Regions from separate parts of the Streptomyces sp. Inha503 genome, predicted to be linked through region 2. Evidence: riboswitches for the same ligand, from Rfam matches in the RefSeq annotation. Region 2 holds a riboswitch; the other holds the start of a gene.

Region 1 (12,077 bases), 6.4 Mb from region 2:
GACGCGCCCGGGGAGCGGCCGGACAGGCCCGCCACGCCCCCGCCGGGCGGCTTCAAGGACCTCGCGCTGAGGACGCCCCTGCCCAAGGCCGTGCTGCCCCAGGCCCTGCCGCCGCAGGCCCAGGGCCGGCCCGTCGCGGCGGACACGCCCGGGGCGCGCGCCGAGGGCCCCAGGTCCGCCGACGGGTCCGAGAACGGCCCCGGAGAGCGTGTGGCCCCCGCCCCCGGCCCCGGGGGCTCCGGGGGCAACCGGAGGCCGGACGACGCCCTGACCGGCCGCCAGCGGCTGGTGAAGGGCGTATGGCCGCCGCGGCTCACCCGCGCACAGCTGATCGTCGCCCTGCTGCTCTTCGGGCTCGGCCTGGGCCTCGCCATCCAGGTGCGCTCGACCAACGAGAGCAGCGTGCTGCGCGGCGCCCGGCAGGAGGACCTGGTCCGGATCCTCGACGAGCTGGACTCCCGCACCCAGCGGCTCCAGGACGAGAAGCGCCGCCTCGAGAACCAGCGCACCGAGCTGGAGAACAGCTCGGACCAGGCCGAGGAGGCCCGGAAGCAGACGCTCCAGAAGGAGCAGCAGCTGGGCGTGCTCGCGGGTACGGTGGCAGCACAGGGTCCTGGTATCACGATCACCATTGACGACTCCCGGGGCTCCGTGGAGTCGGACATGCTGCTCGACACGGTCCAGGAGCTGCGCGCGGCGGGCGCCGAGGCGATCCAGATCGGCAAGGTGCGCGTGGTCGCCGGCACCTACTTCTCGGACAGCGGTGGCGCGATCCGGATCGATGGACGGAAAGTGACGCGACCGTATGTTGTGAAGGTGATCGGCAAGCCGGAGGATCTGGAGCCGGCCCTGAACATCCCGGGCGGGGTGGTGCAGAGTCTGGAGAAGGAGCAGGCCACAGTGTCCGTCCAGCGGGAGAAGAAGATCGTTGTGGATGCCTTGCGATCGGCGAAGCGGCCTGACTACGCTCGGTCGTCATCACGGTGAGGCGGTTCGAAATGAGGGTCTCTCGGGGAGACCATGTGGACGCGGGGGGTCAACGCACCAGAAGATCCGCGCGTGATGGAAACTGTCTGGTGGTCACGGACGTTGTGAGGATGTCCGGACCGTCTGGTGTGTGCATCGAGGGTTTGTCCTGCCCCACGGGCGGGTCTGTTTCAGTCAAGGGGAATCGCCCGTGAAGTTGTTCGGGAAGTTGTTCGGTAAGAGTGCCCGCCAGGACGGTGGCAGCAGCACCGCTCGCCACCGCGCCTCGCGTGCCGCGGAGGAGAGCGGAGGGGGAACCGAGGAGCGCCCGCTCTTCCGTGACCAGGTCGGCGGGCAGGGCGCGTCTGTTGACCCCTCCGCGGCCGGGCCCATAGGTTTCGAGGACCCATCGGCCTCTCGGAGTGGTGGAGGGTTCGGCTTGCCGGTCTGTCAGCGGTGTGGCCACCGGAACGCGGAGGCCAGCCGGTTCTGCTCCAATTGCGGCGCCCCGCTGCGGGGCGGCGGCGCGCCCTCAGAGCGTGCCTCGGAGACCACCTCCACCATTTCGATCTCGGGTCTCGAGGCGTACGACTCCGAGGTGACCGGGCAGACGCCGCTGCCGTCGCTCAGCCCGGAGGCGCAGGCCGCCGTCGAGGCGCTGCCCCTGGGGTCGGCCCTGCTGGTGGTCCGCCGCGGGCCGAATTCCGGCAGCCGCTTCCTGCTGGACAGTGATGTCACCACGGCGGGCCGTCACCCGCAGAGCGACATCTTCCTGGACGATGTGACGGTCTCCCGCCGCCATGTGGAGTTCCGGCGCGGCCAGGACGGCAGCTTCACCGTCTCGGACGTCGGCAGCCTCAACGGGACGTATGTCAACCGGGAGCAGATCGACGCGCCGGTGGTCCTGACCAGTGGGGACGAGGTGCAGATCGGTAAGTACCGGCTGGTCTTCTACCCGAGCCAGCGGGGCGTCGGCATCTGACCCGTCAGGGGAGGTCCATGCTTCAGACACCGTCGGGCGGTGCCGATATCGGCACCGCCCCCACGGGCGGTCGGTCGATGAGCATCGGCACCGTGCTGAATCTGTTGCGGGACGAGTTCCCCGAGGTCACCATCTCCAAGATCCGCTTCTTGGAGTCGGAGGGGCTGGTGGAGCCGCGGCGGACGCCGTCCGGCTACCGCAAATTCAGCCAGCAGGACGTGGAACGGCTCGGCCATATCCTCCGGATGCAGCGTGACCACTACCTGCCGCTCAAGGTCATCCGGGAGCATCTGGACGCCCTGGAGCGGGGCGAACCGTTGCAGCTTCCTGCCGTTTCGCAGGGAGCGCAGCGGCCCGGACCGCTCGACGGCGGCCCCGGCGCGGTCTCGGACGGCCCCACGGCCGCCCGGGTCGGCCGTGCCGAGCTGCTGGCAACGGCCGAGGTCAGCGAGGCGGAGCTGGCCGAATGGGAGTCGTACGGGCTGCTCGCGCCGACCGCGGAAGGCGGCGGGTACGACATCGAGGCGGTGACCGTCGCCCGGCTCATCGCCGAACTCGGTCGTTTCGGCCTGGAACCACGTCATCTGCGAATCATGAAAGCCTCCGCCGAGCGCGAGGCCGGAATGGTCGAGCAGGTGGTCGCGCCGCTGCGGTCGCATAGGAATCCGCAGACCAGAGCGCATGCGGAGGCCAGTGTGCGGGAGCTCGCCACGCTCTCCGTACGGCTGCACGCGGCCCTGGTGCGGTCGGCTCTGCGGGTCCAGGAGCGGTGACCGACCGGGCCCCGACTATCCAAACCGGCCGGGCACGTCCTAGGGTTGCTGTGTGAACGAGCTCGACGTCGTGGGTGTCCGGGTGGAAATGCCCTCCAACCAACCGATCGTGCTCCTGCGTGAAGTGGGAGGCGACCGCTACCTCCCCATCTGGATCGGACCAGGTGAGGCGACCGCGATCGCCTTCGCTCAGCAGGGCATGGCTCCGGCACGCCCGCTGACCCATGACCTTTTCAAAGACGTACTCGAAGCGGTCGGCCAGCAGCTCACGGAGGTCCGGATCACGGATCTGCGCGAGGGGGTCTTCTACGCGGAGCTGGTCTTCGCCAGCGGCGTGGAGGTCAGCGCCCGGCCGTCCGACGCCATAGCGCTCGCGCTGCGCACCGGAACGCCGATCTACGGCAGCGACGGCGTGCTGGACGACGCCGGTATCGCGATCCCGGACGAGCAGGAGGACGAGGTGGAGAAGTTCCGCGAGTTCCTCGACCAGATCTCGCCCGAGGACTTCGGAACCAGCAGCCAGTGAACCGTATGCCGGTCCTCGCTCGCGCATTCGAGTAGCCTTTCCCGGACGAGGGACACGGGAAACCACTCTTAGGGTGATTATCACTCGGCGTGCCGAGTGTGGCGATCGTTGACGCACCCCGGGTGACTGCCTACCTTCAAGATGGCAGGTCGAGGACGGAGGTCGGCGTGAGAAGCACCGGCGACGGCACGGCGGCCGGAGGTCCGTATGCGCTCCAGGGGAGCGCATCGGCCGATCCGGCATTGAAGGCTCGGGTCGCGGCACAGGCCGCACCGCCGCGTGAGCCCGCCGCGGGGGGGACGGAGCGGATCGGTTACCGCGGGCCCACCGCGTGTGCGGCCGCGGGCATCACCTACCGCCAGCTGGACTACTGGGCCCGTACCGGGCTGGTGGAGCCGAGCGTCCGGCCGGCGTACGGCTCGGGCAGCCAGCGGCTCTACAGCTTCCGGGACGTGGTCGTCCTCAAGATCGTGAAGCGGCTGCTGGACACCGGTGTGTCGCTCCAGAACATCCGGGCGGCGGTGACGCACCTGCGCGCCCGGGAACTCGACGACCTGGCCCAGATGACGCTCATGAGCGACGGCGCGACCGTCTACGAGTGCACCTCGCCCGATGAGGTCGTGGAGCTCCTCCAGGGCGGCCAGGGCGTCTTCGGGATCGCCGTGGGCGTCGTCTGGCGGGATGTGGAGAGCGCGCTGTCCCAGCTGCACGGCGAGCGGGTGGACACCGGCGAGACGCTGGTCCGGCCCAACCCGACGGACGAGCTCGCGGCGCGCCGCAACCGGGCGGGTTAGCGCCGCCCCACCGCCCGGCGCCCCGGTGGTGAACCGAGTGTCGCCCCCGCGCCCGCCCCCGGCCGTTGTGCCGCCCCATTGTCAGTGGTGTGCGGCAGCATCGGAGGTGTGAGGGGTGCGCCGACGATTCTCCATCTGGACATGGATGCCTTCTACGCCTCGGCGGAGCAGGCGGCCAAGCCCAGCCTGCGCGGAAAGCCGGTGATCGTAGGGGGTCTGGGGCCGCGTGGCGTGGTGGCCACGGCCTCCTATGAGGCCCGGGTGTTCGGGGTGCACTCCGCCATGGCGATGGCCCAGGCCCGCCGCCTGTGTCCGAACGCGGCGTTCCTCATCCCCCGCTTCGCCCTCTACCGCAAGGTGAGCGACGCGGTCATGGCACTGCTGCACACGCTGTCACCCCTGGTGGAGCCGCTGAGCCTGGACGAGGCGTTCGTCGATCTGGAGGCGGGTGGCACCGAGCCCACCGTGGAGGCGGCGCGCGCGGTGGCGGAGCGGCTGCGGGCCGACATCAAGGCGGTCACCGGGCTGACCGGATCGGTGGGGCTCGCCGGATCCAAGATGCTCGCCAAGATCGGTTCGGAGCAGGCCAAGCCGGACGGTCTGGTGGTCATCGAGCCCGGGACGGAGCGCGATCTGCTCGGACCGATGTCGGTGCGGACGCTCCCGGGCGTCGGCCCCGCCACGGCGGAGACGCTGCGCCGGGCCGGGATCCACACCGTGGCCGAGACGCGGGAGGCGGGCGAGGCGGAGCTGGTGCGGCAGCTGGGGCGGGCCCACGGCGCGTCGCTGTTCCTGATGGCCGAGGGCCGGGACGAGCGGCCCGTCGTCGCCGAGCGGGACGCCAAGTCCATCTCGGTCGAGGACACCTTCGACGTCGACCTCACCGACCGCACCCGGGTGCAGCTGGAGATCGCGCGGCTCGCCGACCGCTGTGTGGGGCGGCTGCGCGAGGCGGGCCGCTCGGGGCGGACGGTCGTGATCAAGGTGCGGCGGTACGACTTCTCCACGCTCACCCGTTCGGAGACCCTGCGCGGGCCGACCGACGACCCGGCGGTGGTGCGCGAGGCCGCGGCACGGCTGATCGACGGGGTGGACACCACGGCGGGTGTGCGGCTGCTGGGGGTCGGAGTCAGCGGTCTGGCGGACTACACGCAGGAGGATCTCTTCGCGCAGGCCGCGCAGGCCGCGCAGGCCGCCCAAGTCGCCCAAGCGGCTCAGACCGCTGAGGCCGCTGAGACCGCTCAGGCCGCTCAGGCCGCTCATGAGGCCGTGGGGGACGCCGGGCGCCCGCCGGGGCCCGAGAGACCGGAGTCCCTGGGGGAGGGCGCGGGAGAGGCTTCTGGGGACGCTGAGAAGCCGCGGCGCTGGCTACCGGGCTCGGATGTGCGGCACGCCGCGTACGGGGCGGGCTGGGTGCAGGGAAGCGGGGTGGGCCGGGTGACCGTGCGCTTCGAGGAGCCTTGGTCGCCACCGGGCAGGGTACGGACGTTCCCCGTGGACGACCCGGCGCTACAGCCCGCCGACCCGCTGCCGCTGCTGCGCCCGGACGCGGACGCGGAAGCGGACCCGGAGGAGGCAGAGGGCCGGGACGGGCAGGCCCCCGGGCCCGGTGGTGGGCCCGGCCCAGGACCGGGCCCGGGTCAGCCCGTGACGTCCAGGCCGTAGTGGTGGTAGAGCTGAAGCTCCTGCTCGGGGGAGAGGTGGCGGCCCACCCCGAAGTCCGGGGCGTCCTTGATCAGGGACCGGTCGTACGGCACCCGCAGGGTGTCGCCGACGACCTCGCTCGGTTCGAGCGGCACGAAGACGTCCCGGCTGAACAGCCCGGTGCGTACCGCCGCCCATTCGGGCTCGCCGGTCGCGTCGTCGAGGTAGACCTCGTCCACGGTGCCGATCTTGGCGCCCTCGCGGTCGAATGCCTTGCGGCCGATCAGGGTCCGCGGGTCGATATCGGTCTGCACGCTCTCTCCCACAGGTGGCAAACAGATGACAAGCAAGTGGCAAGTGCCCATTGCTACCTACAAAAAGCCACATCGCCGCACTCGGCCACTCGAGCGCCCGCGACCGTCCCCCGCGGCAGAACCGCTGGTACGCTGACTGTGGCTGCTGACCCCGTGCGGGAGAGTCCTCCGCCGACGCTGTCGGAGGCGCCGAAGGAGCAAACCCTCCCCGGAATCTCTCAGGCACACGTACCGTGCGGGTGAGGTCACTCTGGAAAGCAGGGTGGGCCACGGGCGAGCAGAGCTCCGGAACCCCTCCTCACCGACGGTGAAAACCGGTCAGGCGGTATGTGGGCCGGTGAAGCTCTCAGGTTGAGATGACAGAGGGGGAGGCCGTCCGGGCACCCGAGCCGCGGTGCCCCTCGTAGGTCGTCACAGACCAGGAGGCCCCCGCAGATGACCGCCAATCGCATCGCACTCTCCGACTTGGAATCCGGTACTCCGTTCGAGCGGCGTCACATCGGCCCGGATGGCGAGGCGCAGGCCAAGATGCTCGCCCAGGTCGGCTTCGGCTCGCTGGACGAGCTCACCGAGGCCGCCGTACCGGACGTCATCAAGAGCACCGAGGCGCTGGACGCCCTGCCGCCGGCCCGCAGCGAGCCGGAGGTCCTCGCCGAGCTGCGCGCGCTCGCCGACCGCAACCAGGTGCTGCCGTCGATGATCGGCCTCGGCTACTACGGCACCCACACCCCGCCGGTGATCCTGCGCAATGTGCTGGAGAACCCCGCCTGGTACACGGCGTACACGCCCTACCAGCCGGAGATCTCCCAGGGCCGGCTCGAGGCGCTGCTGAACTTCCAGACCGTCGTCGCCGATCTGACCGGGCTGCCCACGGCCGGTTCCTCGCTGCTGGACGAGGCCACCGCGGCCGCCGAGGCGATGGCGCTGTCGCGGCGCGTCGGCAAGGTCAAGGAGGGCGTCTTCCTGATCGACGCCGACTGTCTGCCGCAGACCATCGCGGTCATACGGACCCGCGCCGAGCCGACCGGGGTCGAGGTCGTCGTCGCCGACCTGGCCGAGGGCATCCCGGACGAGATCGCCGAGCGCGGGGTCTTCGGCGTGCTGTTGCAGTACCCGGGCGCCTCCGGTGTGGTGCGCGATCCGCGCCCGGTCATCGAGCGGGCCCATGAGCTCGGCGCCGTCGTCACCGTCGCCGCCGACCTCCTCGCGCTCACCCTGCTCACCTCGCCCGGCGAACTGGGCGCGGACATCGCGGTGGGCAGCAGCCAGCGGTTCGGCGTCCCGATGGGCTTCGGCGGACCGCACGCCGGTTTCATGGCGGTGCGCGACGCCTACGCCCGCAACCTCCCCGGCCGTCTGGTCGGGGTCTCGGTGGACGCCGACGGCGACAAGGCGTACCGGCTGGCGTTGCAGACCCGTGAGCAGCACATCCGCCGGGAGAAGGCCACCAGCAACATCTGCACCGCACAGGTGCTGCTGGCCGTGATGGCCGGGATGTACGCCGTCTACCACGGCCCGGACGGGCTCGCGGCGATCGCCCGCCGCACCCACCGCTACGCCTCCGTGCTCGCCGAGGGGCTGCGGTCCGGTGGTGTCGAGGTGGTGCACGGCGCGTTCTTCGACACCCTCACCGCGCGGGTGCCGGGCCGGGCCGCGGAGGTCGTGGCCGCGGCCCGCGAGGCCGGGGTCAACCTCCGGCTGACCGACGCCGACCACGTCGGCATCGCCTGCGACGAGACCACCGGCCGCGCGCAGCTCGCCGCCGTGTGGTCCGCCTTCGGGGTGGACGGCGGCAACGGCGACGCCTCCGGCATCCCCGGGGTCGAGGAGCTGGACGCCTCGGCGCCGGACGCGCTGCCCGCGGCCCTGCTGCGCCAGGACGGCTATCTGACCCATCCGGTCTTCCGCCAGCACCGCTCCGAGACCGCGATGCTGCGCTATCTGCGGCGCCTGGCCGACCGGGACTACGCCCTGGACCGGGGCATGATCCCGCTCGGCTCCTGCACCATGAAGCTCAACGCGACCACCGAGATGGAGCCGGTCACCTGGCCGGAGTTCGGCGCGCTGCACCCCTTCGCACCGGCCGAGCAGGCCCAGGGCTATCTGACCCTGATCCGTGAGCTGGAGGAGCGGCTGGCCGAGGTCACCGGCTATGACAAGGTCTCGCTACAGCCGAACGCCGGGTCCCAGGGGGAGCTCGCCGGGCTGCTGGCGGTGCGCGCCTACCACCGGGCCAACGGGGACACCCGGCGCACCGTCTGCCTGATCCCGTCCTCCGCGCACGGCACCAACGCCGCCAGCGCCGTGATGGCCGGTATGAAGGTCGTCGTGGTCAAGACCGGCCAGGACGGCGAGGTGGACACCGACGACCTGCGCGCCAAGATCGAGCAGTACGGCGACCAGCTGGCCGTGCTGATGGTCACCTACCCCTCCACCCACGGGGTGTTCGAGGCGCACATCACCGAGATCTGCGCGACCGTGCACGACGCGGGCGGCCAGGTCTACGTGGACGGCGCCAACCTCAACGCGCTGGTCGGGCTCGCCGAGCCGGGCCGGTTCGGTGGCGATGTCTCGCATCTGAACCTGCACAAGACCTTCTGCATCCCGCACGGCGGCGGCGGCCCCGGCGTCGGCCCGGTCGCGGTGCGCGAGCATCTGGCGCCCTACCTCCCCAACCACCCGCTTCAGCCCGCCGCCGGTCCGGCCACCGGCGTCGGCCCGGTCTCGGCCGCGCCGTGGGGCTCCGCGGGGATCCTGCCGATCTCGTGGGCGTACATCCGGCTGATGGGCGCCGAGGGGCTGCGCCGCGCGACCCAGGTCGCGGTGCTCGGCGCCAACTACGTCGCCAAGCGCCTCGAGCCGCACTACCCGGTGCTCTACACCGGCCCCGGCGGCCTGGTGGCGCATGAGTGCATCGTGGATCTGCGTCCGCTGACGAAGGCCACCGGCGTGACCGTGGACGACGTGGCCAAGCGCCTGATCGACTACGGCTTCCACGCGCCGACGATGTCGTTCCCGGTGGCCGGGACGCTGATGATCGAGCCGACCGAGAGCGAGGATCTGGCGGAGCTGGACCGGTTCTGCCAGGCGATGATCGCCATCCGGGCCGAGATCGAGAGGGTCGGCTCCGGCGAGTGGGCCAAGGAGGACAATCCGCTGCGGAACGCCCCGCATACGGCGGCGTCGCTGACCGCGGAGTGGGACCACCCGTACTCCCGGGAGGAGGCGGTCTTCCCCGCCGGGGTCTCGGCGGCCGACAAGTACTGGCCGCCGGTGCGGCGGATCGACGGGGCCTACGGGGACCGTAACCTCGTCTGCTCCTGCCCGCCGCTGGAGTCCTACGAGGGCTGAGGGGTCTTAAAGCCCCGCGATGCGTCAGTGGGGCCGGTTCGGCGGATGCGCCGGGCCGGCCCCTGATATGTACGTGTCGTCGACGGCGGAGGTCAGGCCGCGGTGACGACGTGCTCGGAACCCAGCGGTCGGCACGGTGCGATCACGCGCCCGTCCGGCAGCAGCTCACCGGTGTCCTCGAAGAGCAGGACGCCGTTGCACAGCAGGCTCCATCCCTGCTCCGGGTGGTGCGCCACGAGATGGGCGGCCTCCCGGTCGGCTGAGTCGGCTGACGGGCAGGGTGGTTGATGCTGGCACATGACAGGGTTCTTTCGCTGCGGAGTGGTGAAGGTCCTGCGGCTCGCTGCGGCGTTCATGGCCGCCCCCCGTGGTTGAGTCGGTCGATTGCTCCAGTGTTGCCCCGCGGCCTGGAATCCGCAGGGATTTCGCGGTACCGGTCTCGCTAGATAATGACGCATCACCCGTCCGGAGGGTTCATCGCGGCCGGACTGTTACGAGGATGCTGCGGAGCGCCCCGTGACCCGGCGGTCACGGGGCGCTCCCGATCTGATGAAGGCCCAGGTCAGGCGGGTGAGCCAAGCAAGGGGGCCCGGGTCAGCCGGTGGGTGAGGACGGGCAGCAGATCGGTTGCGCGGTGCGCCCGGTGCGCCGCGATTCCGGGCGGGGCCGGGGCGAGCGGCACCAGCAGGTCCCCGGCGCCGAGGCCGCCTTCGGCGCCGTCCGCGGTCAGGTCGCCGTGCAGCCAGAGCGTGACCATGTAGAGCTCCGGGATGGACAGCAGCCGCGGCTGGTACGCCGAGGACAGCGACTCGGCCTGGCTCAGGGCGAGTTCGGCCGAGCTGACGTAGGGGCCCTCGGAGAAGTGCGAGAAGGCCCAGCCGTCGGCGGTGAGCATCGCCTCGGCGGCGGCCACCGTACGGTCGCCGTCGCGGATCAGGAATCGCCAGCCGGTGAGCCGGGTGCGCGGTGGGCCGTCGGGGGCGGTGATGTCGTCCAGGACATGGACGGGGAGCGGGAGTTCGGGTTCGAAGGGGCCGGTGAGCGTGGAGAGCACGGGGGTGCGGGCCTCGCGGACGGCGGTGGGGGAATCAAGGGCCGTGAGGACGCTGCGCAGGGCGGGCGCGGGGGCCTGGGGCACATGCAGCGGCATGGTGGGTCGCCTCTCGCTTTGAAGACACGGTGAAGCGATAGCGGGCCGGGTTTGGGCGGCGCTGTCGGTGGAACACGGGTCAGAGGGGAGCCGGAACAGACCGTTCGGGCGTTATCTCTCTGCCTCGTTAGCCGAGTTTATACGACAAGTGTTCCCGTTGTGTTTCGTCTAGCCGCTGCCGATATCGCCGACAAGAGGATATCCAGACCCCGGGGCGGCGGGGATTTTCCCCGATTCAGTGCCAGATGAACGGATATGACCTGGCATTTTGGGTCCCGCGCGGTAGGCTGGAACTCGCTGGTTCATTTCCCCAGCGCAATGCGCAGTTCCACAGAGCCTACCGGCTGGGTGGGGATCGCGGGGCGTTATCGATCACATTGGTGGGCATCATCGAGCGTGGTGTGCACACGCCCGGCGCCGATGATCCACTCGAGGAGGGACGCTTCGATGGGGGAGAAGCTCATAGCCGGTGAGTTCGACCCGTCCGGCCGGCGACGGCAGCGCGTCCGGTTGCGGCAGTGCCTCGACGGGCTGGGCCGGCTCCTGGCCGACAAGCGATTCGACCGCCCGAGGAATCTGATGGGGCTGGAGATCGAGCTGAATCTCGCAGGGGCCGACGGGCTGCCGAGGATGATGAACGCGGAGGTTCTGGAGCGCATCGGGAGTCATGATTTCCAGACCGAACTCGGGCAGTGCAATCTTGAAGTAAACATCGTGCCCCACCGTTTGCACGGACGCGTTCTCGATCAGCTCTCCGAAGAGCTCCGAACCGGTTTGTCATATGCCGATCGCAAGGCGAGGGAAGTGTCTTCCGAGATCGTGATGATCGGAATTCTGCCAACTCTCGAAGCGGACGATCTGGGATCCACGAACCTCTCCTATGACGACCGTTACAAACTTCTCAATGAGCAGATGCTGGCCGCCCGCGGTGAGGATTTCCTCATCGACATCGAGGGCCGGGAGCGTTTCACCTGCGCCAGCTCCTCCATCGCGCCCGAGGCGGCCTGCACCTCCGTCCAGCTCCATCTCCAGGTCACCCCTGGCCGCTTCGCGGCCGCGTGGAACGCCGCGCAGGCGGCGGCCGCCGCGCAGATCGCGGTGGGCGCCAACTCCCCCTTCGTCTTCGGCCACGAGGCGTGGCGCGAGTCCCGGCCGCCGCTGTTCCTCCAGGCCACCGATGTGCGCCCACCGGAGATCGCCGCCCAGGGGGCGCGCCCGCGCACCTGGTTCGGCGAGCGCTGGATCGACTCCGCGTATGAGCTGTTCGAGGAGAACCTGCGCTACTTCCCGCCGCTGCTCTCCACCGGCGAGGACGAGGACCCGCTGCGGGCGCTGGACGAGGGCGGGGTGCCCGAGCTCCAGGAACTGGCGCTGCACAACGGCACGATCTACCGCTGGAACCGGCCTGTCTACGACGTCGTGGACGGTGTGCCGCATCTGCGCGTGGAGAACCGCGTGCTCCCGGCCGGGCCCACCGTCACCGATGTCATCGCCAACGCCGCCTTCTACTACGGGCTGGTCAGGGCGCTCGCCGAGGAGTCCCGCCCGGTGTGGACCCGGCTGCCGTTCGCGGCCGC
Region 2 (12,077 bases):
CGGCGAGCGAGAGGGTGACCGGCATGGCGTCGGTGAGCTGCGGCCACACCGCCTGCTCGGTGCGGAAGGAGTAGCCGAAGCAGGGCGCCGGGCAGTGGGTGACGTCCGTGCCGTTGGCGTAGTCCCGGCCGGCGAAGAGGCCCTGGACGAAGTGCCAGAACTGCACCAGGACCGGATCACCGAGGCTGAGCTTCTGCCGGATGCCCTCGATGGCCGCGGGGTCGGCCTGCTTGCCGACGAACAGCAGCGCGGGATCGGCCCCGGCCCACTTCGGGATCACGAAGAAGATGGCGAAGGTCGTAAGGGTGACGACCAACAGCATCACGACGACGGCGAACAAGCGCCGGATGAGATAAGCAAGCACTGTGCGCGGCCCGGGTGGTGGCCCGTGATACCCCGGTCTAGGGGATCACGGGCCACCACCCGCGGCCATCACCTGCCCTTCGGGCCTATCGGGTGCGGCGATGGTTAACGTGTGAGGCGGGTCGGGTGACCGGCCGTCACTTGACGACGCCCAGCTGGGAGTAGTCGTAGCGGCCGTTGTAGGCCGCCGACGAGAAGGCGTTCGTCAGCCGCGAGCTGCGCCAGGTGATGTTCTTCTCGTAGATGAACGGCATCTGCACGGCCAGGTCGCTGACCTTGTGGTTCATCTTCTGGTAGATCGCGCCGGCCTTGTTGGGGTCGGTCTCCTTGAGCGCGTCGTCGAAGTACTTGTTGATCTCGGCGTTGTTGGTCTCGGAGACGTTGTAGTTACCGGTCTGCTCGATGAAGCGGCCGTCGATCAGCGGCTGGGAGAAACCCTGGCCGGTGGGGAAGTCCGGGCCCCAGCCGGTCATGGACAGGCCGTAGCCGCGCTTCTTCATCACCGACGGCGAACCGGTGATGCTGGCGGAGGTGCTGCCCTGGATCGGCTCCACGTTGAGGTTGATGCCGACCTTCTTCAGCGACGCCTGGAGCGCCTCGGCGGCGTCGACCTCGGCGGGCTGGTCGTTGCGGGCCACGATGCTGGTGGAGAAGCCACCCGGCTTGCCGCACTGCTTGAGCTCGTCCTTGGCCTTGGCCACGTCCGCCTTGCCACCGCGCTTCAGGACACCGTACGGGTCGTAGTTGTCCGAGCCCTTCACGCTCTTGGGGAGCATGTTGGTGGCGATCTCACCACCGGCCTGCGGGCCACCGCGGGTGGTCTGGAGCGACTTGTAGTCGGTGCCGTAGATGACCGCCTTGCGGCAGTGGATGTTGTCGAACGGCTTGACCTTGGTGGTGAAGTCGACGTACCGGACGAAGCTGGTGGTGATGTTGTCGACGTTGCCCTTGTTGTGCTTGAGGGCGTCGTTACGGCCCGAGGGGGTCATACCGGTGGCGCTGAGGAAGACGTCGTAGTCGCCCTTGATCAGCAGCCGGTCGATCGCCTCGAGGTTGGAGTTGAAGGTGACCGAGACCTTGTCCGGCAGGGCCGGGCGGATCGGGTCGGAGGCCTTCTTCCAGTTGGTGTTGCGGACCAGCGACAGACTCTTGCCCGGGGTGTACGACTGGACCTTGTACGGACCGGAGGAGAACGGCCGGTTGGTGTACTTGGCGCCGGTGTCCTTGTCCGCCTTCACCGGGGAGCCGGTCGGCATCGCGAGCATCTGCTCGAAGTCACCGTTGGGCTTGGCGAGGTTGAAGACGATGGTCTTGTCGTTCGGCGTCTCGATCGCCTTCAGGCCCAGCTTGTCCTTGGACTTGTCCTTGTACGGGCCCTTGTACTCGCCCTTGGGGTCCAGGACCTGGCGCAGATAGCCGGGGCCGCCGGAGACGACGTCCTTGGCCCAGATGCGCTCGATGCCGTACTTGACGTCCTTGGACGTGATCGGGGAGCCGTCCTCCCAGGTGATCCCGTCGCGCAGGGTGTAGGTGTAGGTCTTGCCACCGTTGGTGATCTTGCCGGTGGAGGTGGCGAGGTCCGGGGTCAGCTCGTTGGCGGCGTTGCCCGGCTTCGGCGTGTAGGAGATCAGTTGGCGCGCGTAGAAGCGGGAGAAGTCCCAGGCGAACCCGTAGTACTGACGCTGCGGGTCGAGGGAGTCGAACTCCTGCTTGTTGATGAACTTGAGGGTGCCGCCCTTCTTGGCGGACTTGGCAGCGACACCCTTCACCGCGGCGTTGAACCCGGCACCCGAGCCCTCGTCGTCGGAACCGCCGCCACCGCAGGCGGCCGTGGTCAGCAGAGCGCCGACGACAGCCGCCGCTCCGGCGATCCGCCTGCTTCTCGAGAGCCGTTTCATAGTTGCTGCAACCTCCGGGTTAGAGCGGTCCTGAGCATGGCGCCGCGGAATACCTTGGGGAGCCGTCTGCCGGATGTGGCAGGGGCTGCTGATTGCGTTCGAGTACGACCGGGCGGCCGTGTGCCGCACCGTCATCGGGTGCCCTTCGGGTCCAGGGCGTCGCGGACGCCGTCGCCGAAGAGGTTGAAGGCCAGCACCGTGACGAAGATCGCCACACCTGGGATGATCATGAACATCGGATCGTCCTCGTAGGTGCCGACCGCCTTGGAGAGCATCTGCCCCCAGGAGGCGGTGGGCGGCTTCACACCCGCGCCGAGGAAGCTGAGCGCGGCCTCGGTGAGGATGTTGGTGGGGATCATCAGCGTCGTGTAGACGGTGATCGGCGCCACCAGGTTGGGCAGCAGCTCACGGAAGAGGATGTAGCGCCGGCCGGCGCCCAGGCTCCGCGCGGCCTCGACGTACTCCTTCTCGCGCAGCGACAGCGTCTGGCCGCGCACGATGCGGCCGACGTACGGCCAGCCGAAGAAGCCGATGACCGAGACCAGGATCGCGATCCGCACCCCGCTGCCGGTCAGTCCCAGCAGGTCGTTGGGGAGCACCGAGACCAGGGAGATGATGAAGAGCAGCTGCGGGAAGGCCAGCAGCATGTCCATCACCCGGCTGATCACAGAGTCCACCCAGCCGCCGAAGTACCCGGCGATGATGCCGAAGATGGTGCCGAGGACCACCGCGACCACCGCCGCGAGGAAGGCCACGAGCAGCGAGATCCGGGCGCCGTAGATGACCCGGCTGAAGACGTCGCGGCCGTTGGACGGCTCCACGCCGAAGAGGAAGTCCGAGCTGATGCCGCCCAGGGATCCCTTCGGGGTGCCGAACAGCGGGTCGATCTCCTCCTGGTGGAACTCATTGGGCGGATGCCCGAGCAGACTCACGATGAGCGGAGCGAAGATCGCCACCAGTACGAGGAAGACGACAACGATGCCACCGGTCAGTGCGAGCTTGTCCCGCTTCAGGCGTGACCAGGCGATCTGCCGTAGCGATCTGCCTTCGACGGACGCTTTGACCACATCCGCCGCTACATCGGCAGTCGCGACCGGATCGCTGTCCGTGCTCGTGCCGTGCAATGGTGCCGTCATCGTGGTGGAGACCCCTCTCGACCGGTGGTGACCGGCCCACGACTCGCCGCTGTGGCGGCTTCGTTCACAACCTGGGTGAAAGTCGCGTTCTGGTACGGAACCTTCTCGGAAGGGGTCGTACACAGGAACCGCACCCCTTGGAGCGGGAGTCTTCAACGCGTTTGTGATCACCCGCCAGTACTCCCGGGCAATGGATGCCTAACCGTGATGTGAGGACTACCGCTCCGCTATACGGACGGTCGCGACACGAGAACGCAGCAGTAACATCACGCCCGTAATGGGCTGTTCGGCCCGATAGGGGTGGAAGGCCGGTCGGGCAATCCCGTCAATCGGTGCGCGGCTCAGTACGAGGTGCGCCGCGGTGGGACGCGGTGGCTCAGTAGGTGGGACGGGGCGGCTCGGCACGCGGGGCGCGTGAGCTCGGTACGCCGGGCACGGGAGCTCAATACGCGGGGCACGGCGGCTCGGTACGCGGGGCTCGGGGGCTCAGTACGCGGGGCGCGGCGGCGGGTAGCCGTAGCCGTACGACGGCGGCGGCGGCGCGGCGGACGTGGCACCATAGGCGTCACGGTCGAAGAAGGGCCTGGCGTTGGCCCGCATCCACATGGCGACGGGGTCGTACTCGTCCGAGAGCGCGACCGTGGAGACCGGTAGCCCGTCCGGCACGGCGGTGATCGACTGCTCCATCATCACCCGCACCGACTGCACCGACGCGGCACCGGTGTCGTACAGATCCAGCCCGATGGCCAGATACGGGGCGCCCAGCGCGGGCTGCACCCAGACGCGCCGCAGCGACCGCACCGCGGCGGTGCGATGCGCGTTCTGCCCCAACAGGGCGTAGAACTGGGGGATGTCGATGGCGGGCTCGGACAGCCGCAGCGGCCCGGCGGGCAGCCGGTCCAGACCGCCCGCGATCCGGCGCAGATCCGGCCATGGGATGCCCACTCCGCCGCCGCGGGCGTGGGGGTTGAGCCAGAGGCCGTAGCGGTCGCGGTAGAGCGAGTCGGCGATGAGGCGTCCGTCGACCACCTCATGCGCGCGGTTCCAGCCACTGGCGGCCAGTTCCTGCGCGGAGGTCACACACGGGGCGTAACCGAGGCCGTCCACGTCCATGTTCCCGTACTGGGCGTCGGGCGAACCGGGCGCGCCGTGCCACAGCAACATCCAGACCTGGCCCTCGCCGATGGCGTGCAACAGCGCCTCGTAGGCGTCGTACCGGCCGGGAGCGACCTGCTGCAACGCTCGCTCAACCTGGCCGGCCGCCGCCCCCCAATCCGCGCCCGCGCTCACCTGGGTCCGCCCCTTCTCATCGCCTTGCCCACACCTCACCGGGGAGCGTGCTCGCACCCCTCCTGGTCATCAAACCAGCTTACGGGCCGCGGCAGCGGACCCAGGGGTGAGTCAGAGGTCACGGTCGTAGAACGGCCGCACCCGTCCCAGCATCCAGTCGGCCACCGGATCGCCCTGCGCCACGTCCAGCAGCACCAGCTGAACCTTCCACGGCACCGGCACCGAACCGAGGGCGCGGCCCAGCGCCTCCACCGCGCGCGCCTGCCCCTCGGGACTGGGCTCGTCGAGCTGCACACCGACGAAGAGCGCGGGCTCGTCGCCCTCGACGCTGGCCAGGGCGCGCCGGGCGGTCCGCACCCCGGTGCCCTTGGCGAACTCGATCCCGGCGGCGGCCAGGAAGTCCACCGGCTCGTCCTGCCAGTCCGGTTCGAAGAGCCGCACCCGGCCACCGTTGGCCGGGCCGTCGAGCTCGGTACGCCCGGCGCGGCACAACTCCCGGACGGCGGGCGGAGGCAGCGGTACGACCACCGCGCCACCGGGGTTCACCGCGATGCCGAGCTGGGGCGGCAGCCCGCGGGCGAACTCCACGGCCGGGGCGACGGTGAAGGACATATGGGAGCCGACGAGCTGGAGGAACTGCTGCTCGGAGCTGAACACCGGGACATACGCGCCGCCGTCGATCTCCATCGTGGGCAGATCGAGGCTCGGGCTGCCAGGGCCCCCGCCGTTGGGCAGCGGAATCCAGAGGTGGCTGCGGGAGAGCGTCTCGACGATGCGCGCTCCGGCGCCGGGGACGTCGACGGAGGCGGCCATCACCTCTTCGAGCTCATTGCCGGGAAACGCCGGATGCGCGGCATATCCGCCGTCCGGGAATCCTCCGTGCGCCGGGGCCACTCCGTACTGCTCCGGGAAGCTCATCTTCGTCCAACCGCCATCTCGTCCGACCTGCCCGAAGCACCCTAACCGCTGGGCGGCCCGGGGCCGGAGGGGTCGGCGGCGATCTCCACAGCACTTCCCCACCTCGCCCGGACCCGCCCTCATCACGCTGTGTGATGCCGATGGTCGATTTTCGGCCACTCATCGACCGCTCATCGACCGCTCAAGGGAGAGACGTGATCACTCGAAGGAGATGCAGCGCAGCGCGCTCGCGCCTCGCCGGTCCAGCAGCACCGCCGACGCGCACCCCCGCGGCGGCCGCCCCTCCTCCATCCCGGTGATCAGCCGCCGCATCGCGCGCAGATGCCGCCCGAAGGCGTAGGCGGAGACCCCGCGGCCACGGGCGGCCTGGCCCTCCAGCGCCTCCGTGGCGCCCACGTCCAGCAGCACCATGTGGAGACCCCGGCCCCGGCGCCGCACGTCCCGGGCCAGCCAGCGGCGGACCCACGGCAGCGCGCCGCAGTCGTGCACCACGACGCTCACGCCCGAGCGCAGCGCCCGGCGCAGCCCCGCGTAGTGGGCGTACCGGACCAGTGGGCGGTAGAGCGCGTACGGCAGCCAGCCGGGCAGCCGGCGCTCCCACGCCTCCCGGGTGTTCTGCGAGTCCACCCTGATCACGACCGCGCCCGTCTCGTCCAGGAGCGGCACCGTCCGGTTGATCAGGGTGCTCTTGCCGCTGCCCGGCAGCCCGGAGGCGACCAGCACGTCCCCTGCCGGAAACCGCAGCTCACGCGGGCCCGCGCCGTCACCACCCTCCGCCCCGGCGCGCAGATCGTGCACCGCGCTTCTCCCGTGCACCGCGCTTCTTCGGCCGGGGCGGGCCGTCGACCCGGAGGGGGTGCGCCCACGCCGCGCCGGCAGGAGCCTCTGTGTTGTCGCGTACGTTCCCTGCCCATGCACCGTGATCGTCCTCCCAGGTCGGTCAACGCTGCTCGTACCCGCAGAGTGTCAAGAAAAGGTAATGTCGGGCAAGGCTGCCCCTGGCCGGGCGGCCGGAGCCCGGTCGGATCGGGGCTTCCCTTCTCGGCCATACATGCGATGATGTCCGCGCAACTCCATACCGGCCGCTTGAATCCGCGCGGGAGAGTCCTTGGTCATCGGCATCCGTGCCGGGTGTCCAGGGCGCCGAAGGAGCAAGTCCTCCCTTGAATCTCTCAGGCCCCGATACCGCGCGGACGAGGCAGATCTGAAAAGCGGGCCGCGCGGGCGCGGCTCCACCCAAGGTGCAAACCGGGCCCCTTACGGGCGTCACGGCGAACCTCTCAGGTTCCGATGACAGATGGGGAGGACGCACGCGTCCTTGTCGTCCGTCCTCGCCGTCGCGCGACCCCGACCTCTGGAGCCTGAATCGTGACCGACGCCCCGCCTTCCCCACGCCGTACCGCGCTGGACGCGCGGCACCGCGCGCTCGGCGCCACCATGACCGACTTCGCCGGCTGGGACATGCCGCTGCGCTACGGCAGCGAGCGCGACGAGCACACCGCGGTACGCACCCGCGCCGGGCTCTTCGACCTCTCCCACATGGGTGAGATCTCTCTCATCGGTCCGCGGGCCGGGGACGCCCTGGACCACGCGCTGGTCGGCCGGCTGTCCGCGCTCGCCGTGGGCCGCGCCCGCTACACCATGATCTGCGACGCCGAGGGCGGCATCCTGGACGACCTGATCGTCTACCGCCTCGGGGACGAGGAGTTCCTGGTCGTGGCCAACGCCGCCAACGCCCAGGTGGTGCTGGACGCGCTGACCGAGCGGGCCGGCGGTTTCGAGGCGACCGTAAGGGACGACCGCGACGCCTACGCGCTGCTCGCCGTCCAGGGGCCCGAGTCCGCGGGGATCCTGAAGCGCCTGACCGACGCCGACCTGGACGGGCTGAAGTACTACGCCGGGCTGCCGGGCACCGTCGCGGGCGCCCCCGCCCTGATCGCCCGCACCGGCTACACGGGTGAGGACGGCTTCGAGCTGTTCCTGGCGCCGGACGACGCCGAGCGGGTGTGGGAGGCGCTGACCGAGGCGGGGGCCCCGGTGGGCCTGGTGCCCTGCGGGCTCTCCTGCCGGGACACCCTGCGCCTCGAGGCGGGCATGCCGCTGTACGGGCATGAGCTGACCACCGACACCACCCCCTTCGACGCGGGGCTCGGCCGCGTGGTGAAGTTCGACAAGCCGGGCGGCTTCGTCGGCCGCGAGGCCCTGGAGGCCGCGTCCCGCCAGGCGGACACCGTCACCCCGCGCACCCTGGTCGGCCTGATCGCTTCAGGCCGCCGGGTGCCGCGCGCCGGATACGCCGTGGTGGCCGCCGACGGCTCATCGATCGGCCAGGTCACCTCGGGCGCGCCCTCGCCGACGCTGGGCAGGCCGATCGCGATGGCGTACGTGGACGTGGAGTACGCGAAGCCCGGCACCGAGGGGGTCTTCGTGGACATCCGGGGCACTCGGGAGCCGTACGAGGTCGTGGCTCTCCCCTTCTACAAGCGCGAGCGCTGAGCTTCCGCAAGCGCGGGCGCCGAGTGGGCCCGGCCCATCGCGTCCCCCCGGCGCCGTATCCCTCAGCGCCGCATCCCACCAGCTAAGACCCGTTTCCCAAGCACTCCCCCGTATCCAGGAGAATCGGACCATGAGCAACCCCCAGCAGCTGCGGTACAGCAAGGAGCACGAGTGGCTGTCGGCCGCCGGCGAGGACGGCGTGTCGACGATCGGCATCACCGAATTCGCGGCCAACGCGCTCGGCGACGTCGTCTATGTCCAGCTCCCGGACGTCGGCTCCACGGTCTCCGCCGGTGACACCTGCGGTGAGCTGGAGTCCACCAAGTCGGTCAGCGATCTGTACTCGCCGGTCTCCGGTGAGGTCACCGAGATCAACGAGGACGTGGTGAACGATCCGGCGCTGGTGAACTCCGCCCCCTTCGAGGGCGGCTGGCTGTTCAAGGTGAGGGTGACGAGCGAGCCGGAGGACCTGCTCTCCGCCGACGAGTACACCGCCTTCGCCGAAAACTGACCCTCCTTATTCGATCGGGACCCTCGATGTCGCTTCTCAACAGCTCCCTGCACGAGCTCGACCCGGACGTCGCCGCTGCTGTCGACGCCGAACTCCACCGCCAGCAGTCCACCCTGGAGATGATCGCCTCGGAGAACTTCGCTCCGTCGGCGGTCATGGAGGCCCAGGGCTCGGTCCTGACCAACAAGTACGCCGAGGGCTACCCCGGCCGCCGCTACTACGGCGGCTGTGAGCACGTCGACGTGGTCGAGCAGATCGCCATCGACCGGGTCAAGGAGCTCTTCGGCGCCGAGGCCGCCAACGTCCAGCCGCACTCGGGCGCCCAGGCCAACGCGGCCGCGATGTTCGCCCTGCTCTCCCCCGGCGACACCATCCTGGGGCTGAACCTGGCGCACGGCGGCCATCTGACCCACGGCATGAAGATCAACTTCTCCGGCAAGCTCTACAACGTGGTGCCCTACCACGTGGACGCCGAGACCGGTCTGGTCGACATGGACGAGGTCGAGCGGCTGGCCAAGGAGCACCGCCCCAAGCTGGTGATCGCGGGCTGGTCGGCGTACCCGCGCCAGCTGGACTTCGCCGCCTTCCGCCGGATCGCGGACGAGGTCGGCGCGTACCTGATGGTCGACATGGCCCACTTCGCGGGTCTGGTGGCGGCCGGGCTGCACCCCTCGCCCGTACCGCACGCCCATGTGGTGACCACCACCACGCACAAGACCCTGGGCGGTCCGCGCGGTGGCGTGATTCTCTCCACCGCCGACCTGGCCAAGAAGATCAACTCGGCGGTCTTCCCGGGCCAGCAGGGCGGTCCGCTGGAGCATGTGATCGCGGCGAAGGCGGTGTCCTTCAAGGTCGCGGCGAGCCCGGCGTTCAAGGAGCGCCAGGAGCGCACGCTGGAGGGCGCCAGGATCCTAGCCGAGCGCCTGTCCCAGGACGATGTGCGGGAGGTGGGCGTCGCCGTCCTCTCCGGCGGCACCGATGTCCATCTGGTCCTGGTCGATCTGCGCGACTCCGAGCTGGACGGGCGGCAGGCCGAGGACCGGCTGCACGAGGTCGGCATCACGGTCAACCGCAACGCGATCCCGAACGACCCGCGGCCCCCGATGGTCACCTCGGGCCTGCGGATCGGCACCCCGGCGCTGGCCACGCGCGGCTTCACCGCGGAGGACTTCCGCGAGGTCGCCGACGTGATCGCGGAGACGCTGAAGCCGTCGTACGACGCGGAGGCGCTGAAGGCCCGGGTCAGCGCCCTGGCCGACAAGCACCCGCTGTACGCGCATCTGTCCAAGTGAGCCGGAGCGACCCGAGCAACCCGGAGTAACGCGGACCCGGGGGCGCGCCCGCCCAGGCGCGCCCCCACCGCACCACCCGCACGCACCACCCGCATCGACCCGCACCACCCCACACACCACCCGCACCGACCCCGCACCGACCCCGCACCGACCCGCACCACCCCACGCACGGCCCGCGCGCTTCCCCGGCGGGCACACGCTTCCCCCGGCGTGCAGACGAAGGAGTCACCCGGTGGCCATTTCCGTATTCGACCTCTTCTCGATCGGCATCGGCCCGTCCAGTTCGCACACCGTCGGCCCGATGCGGGCCGCGCGGATGTTCGTCCGCCGGCTGAAGAACGAGGGTCTGCTGGCCCACACCGCGTCCGTCCGCGCCGAGCTCTTCGGCTCGCTGGGCGCCACCGGTCATGGCCACGGCACCCCGAAGGCCGTGCTGCTGGGCCTGGAGGGCAACTCCCCACGCACCGTCGACGTCGAGACGGCCGACGGCGAGGTGGAGCGCATCCGCACCACCAAGCGGCTGCGGCTGCTCGGCGCCGAGATCGGCCCCGGCCACGAGATCGACTTCGACGACTCGGCCCAGCTGATCCTGCACCGCCGCCGCTCACTGCCGTACCACGCCAACGGCATGACGCTGTGCGCGTACGACGCCGAGGGCCATCCGCTGCTGGAGAAGACGTACTACTCGGTCGGCGGCGGCTTCGTGGTGGACGAGGACGCGGTCGGCGAGGACCGCATCAAGCTCGACGACACCGTCCTCACCCACCCCTTCCGCACCGGCGACGAGCTGCTGCGGCGCTCCCAGGAGACGGGCCTGTCCATCTCGGCCCTGATGCTGGAGAACGAGAAGGCGTGGCGCACGGAGCCGGAGATCCGGGCCGGGCTGCTGGAGATCTGGCAGGTCATGGAGGCGTGCGTGGCCCGCGGCATGTCTCAGGAGGGCATCCTGCCCGGCGGCCTCAAGGTCCGCCGCCGCGCCGCCACCGCCGCCCGCGCCCTGCGCTCCGAGGGCGACCCGGGCGCCCGTGCCATGGAGTGGATCACCCTCTACGCCATGGCGGTCAACGAGGAGAACGCGGCGGGCGGCCGCGTGGTCACCGCCCCCACCAACGGCGCGGCGGGCATCATCCCCGCCGTCCTGCACTACTACACCCGCTTCGTCCCGGGCGCCGACGAGGAGGGCGTCATCCGCTTCCTCCTCGCCGCGGGCGCCATCGGCATGCTCTTCAAGGAGAACGCCTCGATCTCCGGCGCCGAGGTCGGCTGCCAGGGCGAGGTCGGCTCCGCCTGCTCCATGGCCGCCGGCGGCCTCGCCGAGGTTCTCGGCGGCTCCCCGGAACAGGTGGAGAACGCCGCCGAGATCGGCATGGAACACAACCTCGGCCTCACCTGCGACCCGATCGGCGGGCTGGTCCAGATCCCCTGCATCGAGCGCAACGGCATGGCCTCGGTCAAGGCGGTCACCGCCGCGAGGATGGCCCTGCGCGGCGACGGCCGCCACCATGTCTCGCTCGACAAGGTCATCAAGACGATGAAGCAGACGGGCGCGGATATGAAGGTCAAGTACAAGGAGACGGCGCGGGGCGGGCTCGCGGTGAACGTCATCGAGTGCTGACGAGGGGAACGGCCAGTGGGATTGCCTGAAGTCCCGGCGATACGGCAGCGGCGTCTCCCCGGCCTGACTGGGCTTGCTCAGCCGGGCCGTGCCGACCGCCCAGCTCGGAGACGCGCGGCTGGATGGGCGCTGAGCGGCGCGGTCCACGGATAAAACCGGGTCAGGTGACGGCACCAGCCAGCGGGCCACGCCGTACACAGCGAAGGGCGAACACAGCTTGATCATGGCCGCGACAAGGTGATTTCCTTGGTCACCATCCTGCCTGGGATTACGAGATGATCACTCCGCGCCACCGCATCACCGTTACGCTGTGTCGACGAGGAGGGTGGCATGCTGCTGAGATTCCGCGTGGCGAACGCGCTGTCCCTGCGCGACGAGCAGGAGCTGTCCTTCGTCGTCCCGCAGGGCGAGGACGCACTCGCGGCCCGCACGGTGAAGCTGTCCGACGGCAAGACCATCGACGTCTATCCGCTGCTCGGCGTCTTCGGAGCCAACGCCTCGGGGAAATCGAACGTCATCAGCGCGCTCAAGAAGATGCGCGAGGCGGTCCTCAGGTCC

What was found. Region 2 has a riboswitch for glycine ahead of gcvT (glycine cleavage system aminomethyltransferase GcvT). Riboswitches for the same ligand answer to the same signal wherever they lie in the genome.
Region 1: linked by a shared signal. The riboswitch ahead of gcvP (aminomethyl-transferring glycine dehydrogenase) and the one ahead of gcvT (glycine cleavage system aminomethyltransferase GcvT) in region 2 are both predicted to bind glycine.

What each region holds. Positions count from the first base shown of each region.
Region 1 covers NZ_CP178360.1:1,838,995-1,851,071, reverse strand. Annotated here, with positions in the region: gene ACJX2R_RS07660 (DUF881 domain-containing protein) at 106-987, shown strand; gene ACJX2R_RS07655 (FHA domain-containing protein) at 1,118-1,948, shown strand; gene ACJX2R_RS07650 (MerR family transcriptional regulator) at 1,966-2,721, shown strand; gene ACJX2R_RS07645 (bifunctional nuclease family protein) at 2,774-3,247, shown strand; gene ACJX2R_RS07640 (MerR family transcriptional regulator) at 3,415-4,041, shown strand; gene ACJX2R_RS07635 (DNA polymerase IV) at 4,150-5,706, shown strand; gene ACJX2R_RS07630 (PRC-barrel domain-containing protein) at 5,682-5,999, opposite strand; glycine riboswitch at 6,146-6,243, shown strand; gene gcvP (aminomethyl-transferring glycine dehydrogenase) at 6,435-9,350, shown strand; gene ACJX2R_RS07620 (DUF5999 family protein) at 9,443-9,649, opposite strand; gene ACJX2R_RS07615 (hypothetical protein) at 9,913-10,500, opposite strand; gene ACJX2R_RS07610 (glutamate--cysteine ligase) at 10,948-12,077, shown strand, end outside.
Region 2 covers NZ_CP178360.1:8,269,408-8,281,484, reverse strand. Annotated here, with positions in the region: gene ACJX2R_RS35235 (ABC transporter permease) at 1-364, opposite strand, end outside; gene ACJX2R_RS35230 (ABC transporter substrate-binding protein) at 501-2,261, opposite strand; gene ACJX2R_RS35225 (ABC transporter permease) at 2,393-3,397, opposite strand; gene ACJX2R_RS35220 (enhanced serine sensitivity protein SseB C-terminal domain-containing protein) at 3,884-4,687, opposite strand; gene ACJX2R_RS35215 (enhanced serine sensitivity protein SseB) at 4,799-5,605, opposite strand; gene ACJX2R_RS35210 (AAA family ATPase) at 5,804-6,523, opposite strand; glycine riboswitch at 6,693-6,803, shown strand; gene gcvT (glycine cleavage system aminomethyltransferase GcvT) at 6,974-8,101, shown strand; gene gcvH (glycine cleavage system protein GcvH) at 8,232-8,612, shown strand; gene glyA (serine hydroxymethyltransferase) at 8,639-9,904, shown strand; gene ACJX2R_RS35190 (L-serine ammonia-lyase) at 10,137-11,519, shown strand; gene ACJX2R_RS35185 (AAA family ATPase) at 11,850-12,077, shown strand, end outside.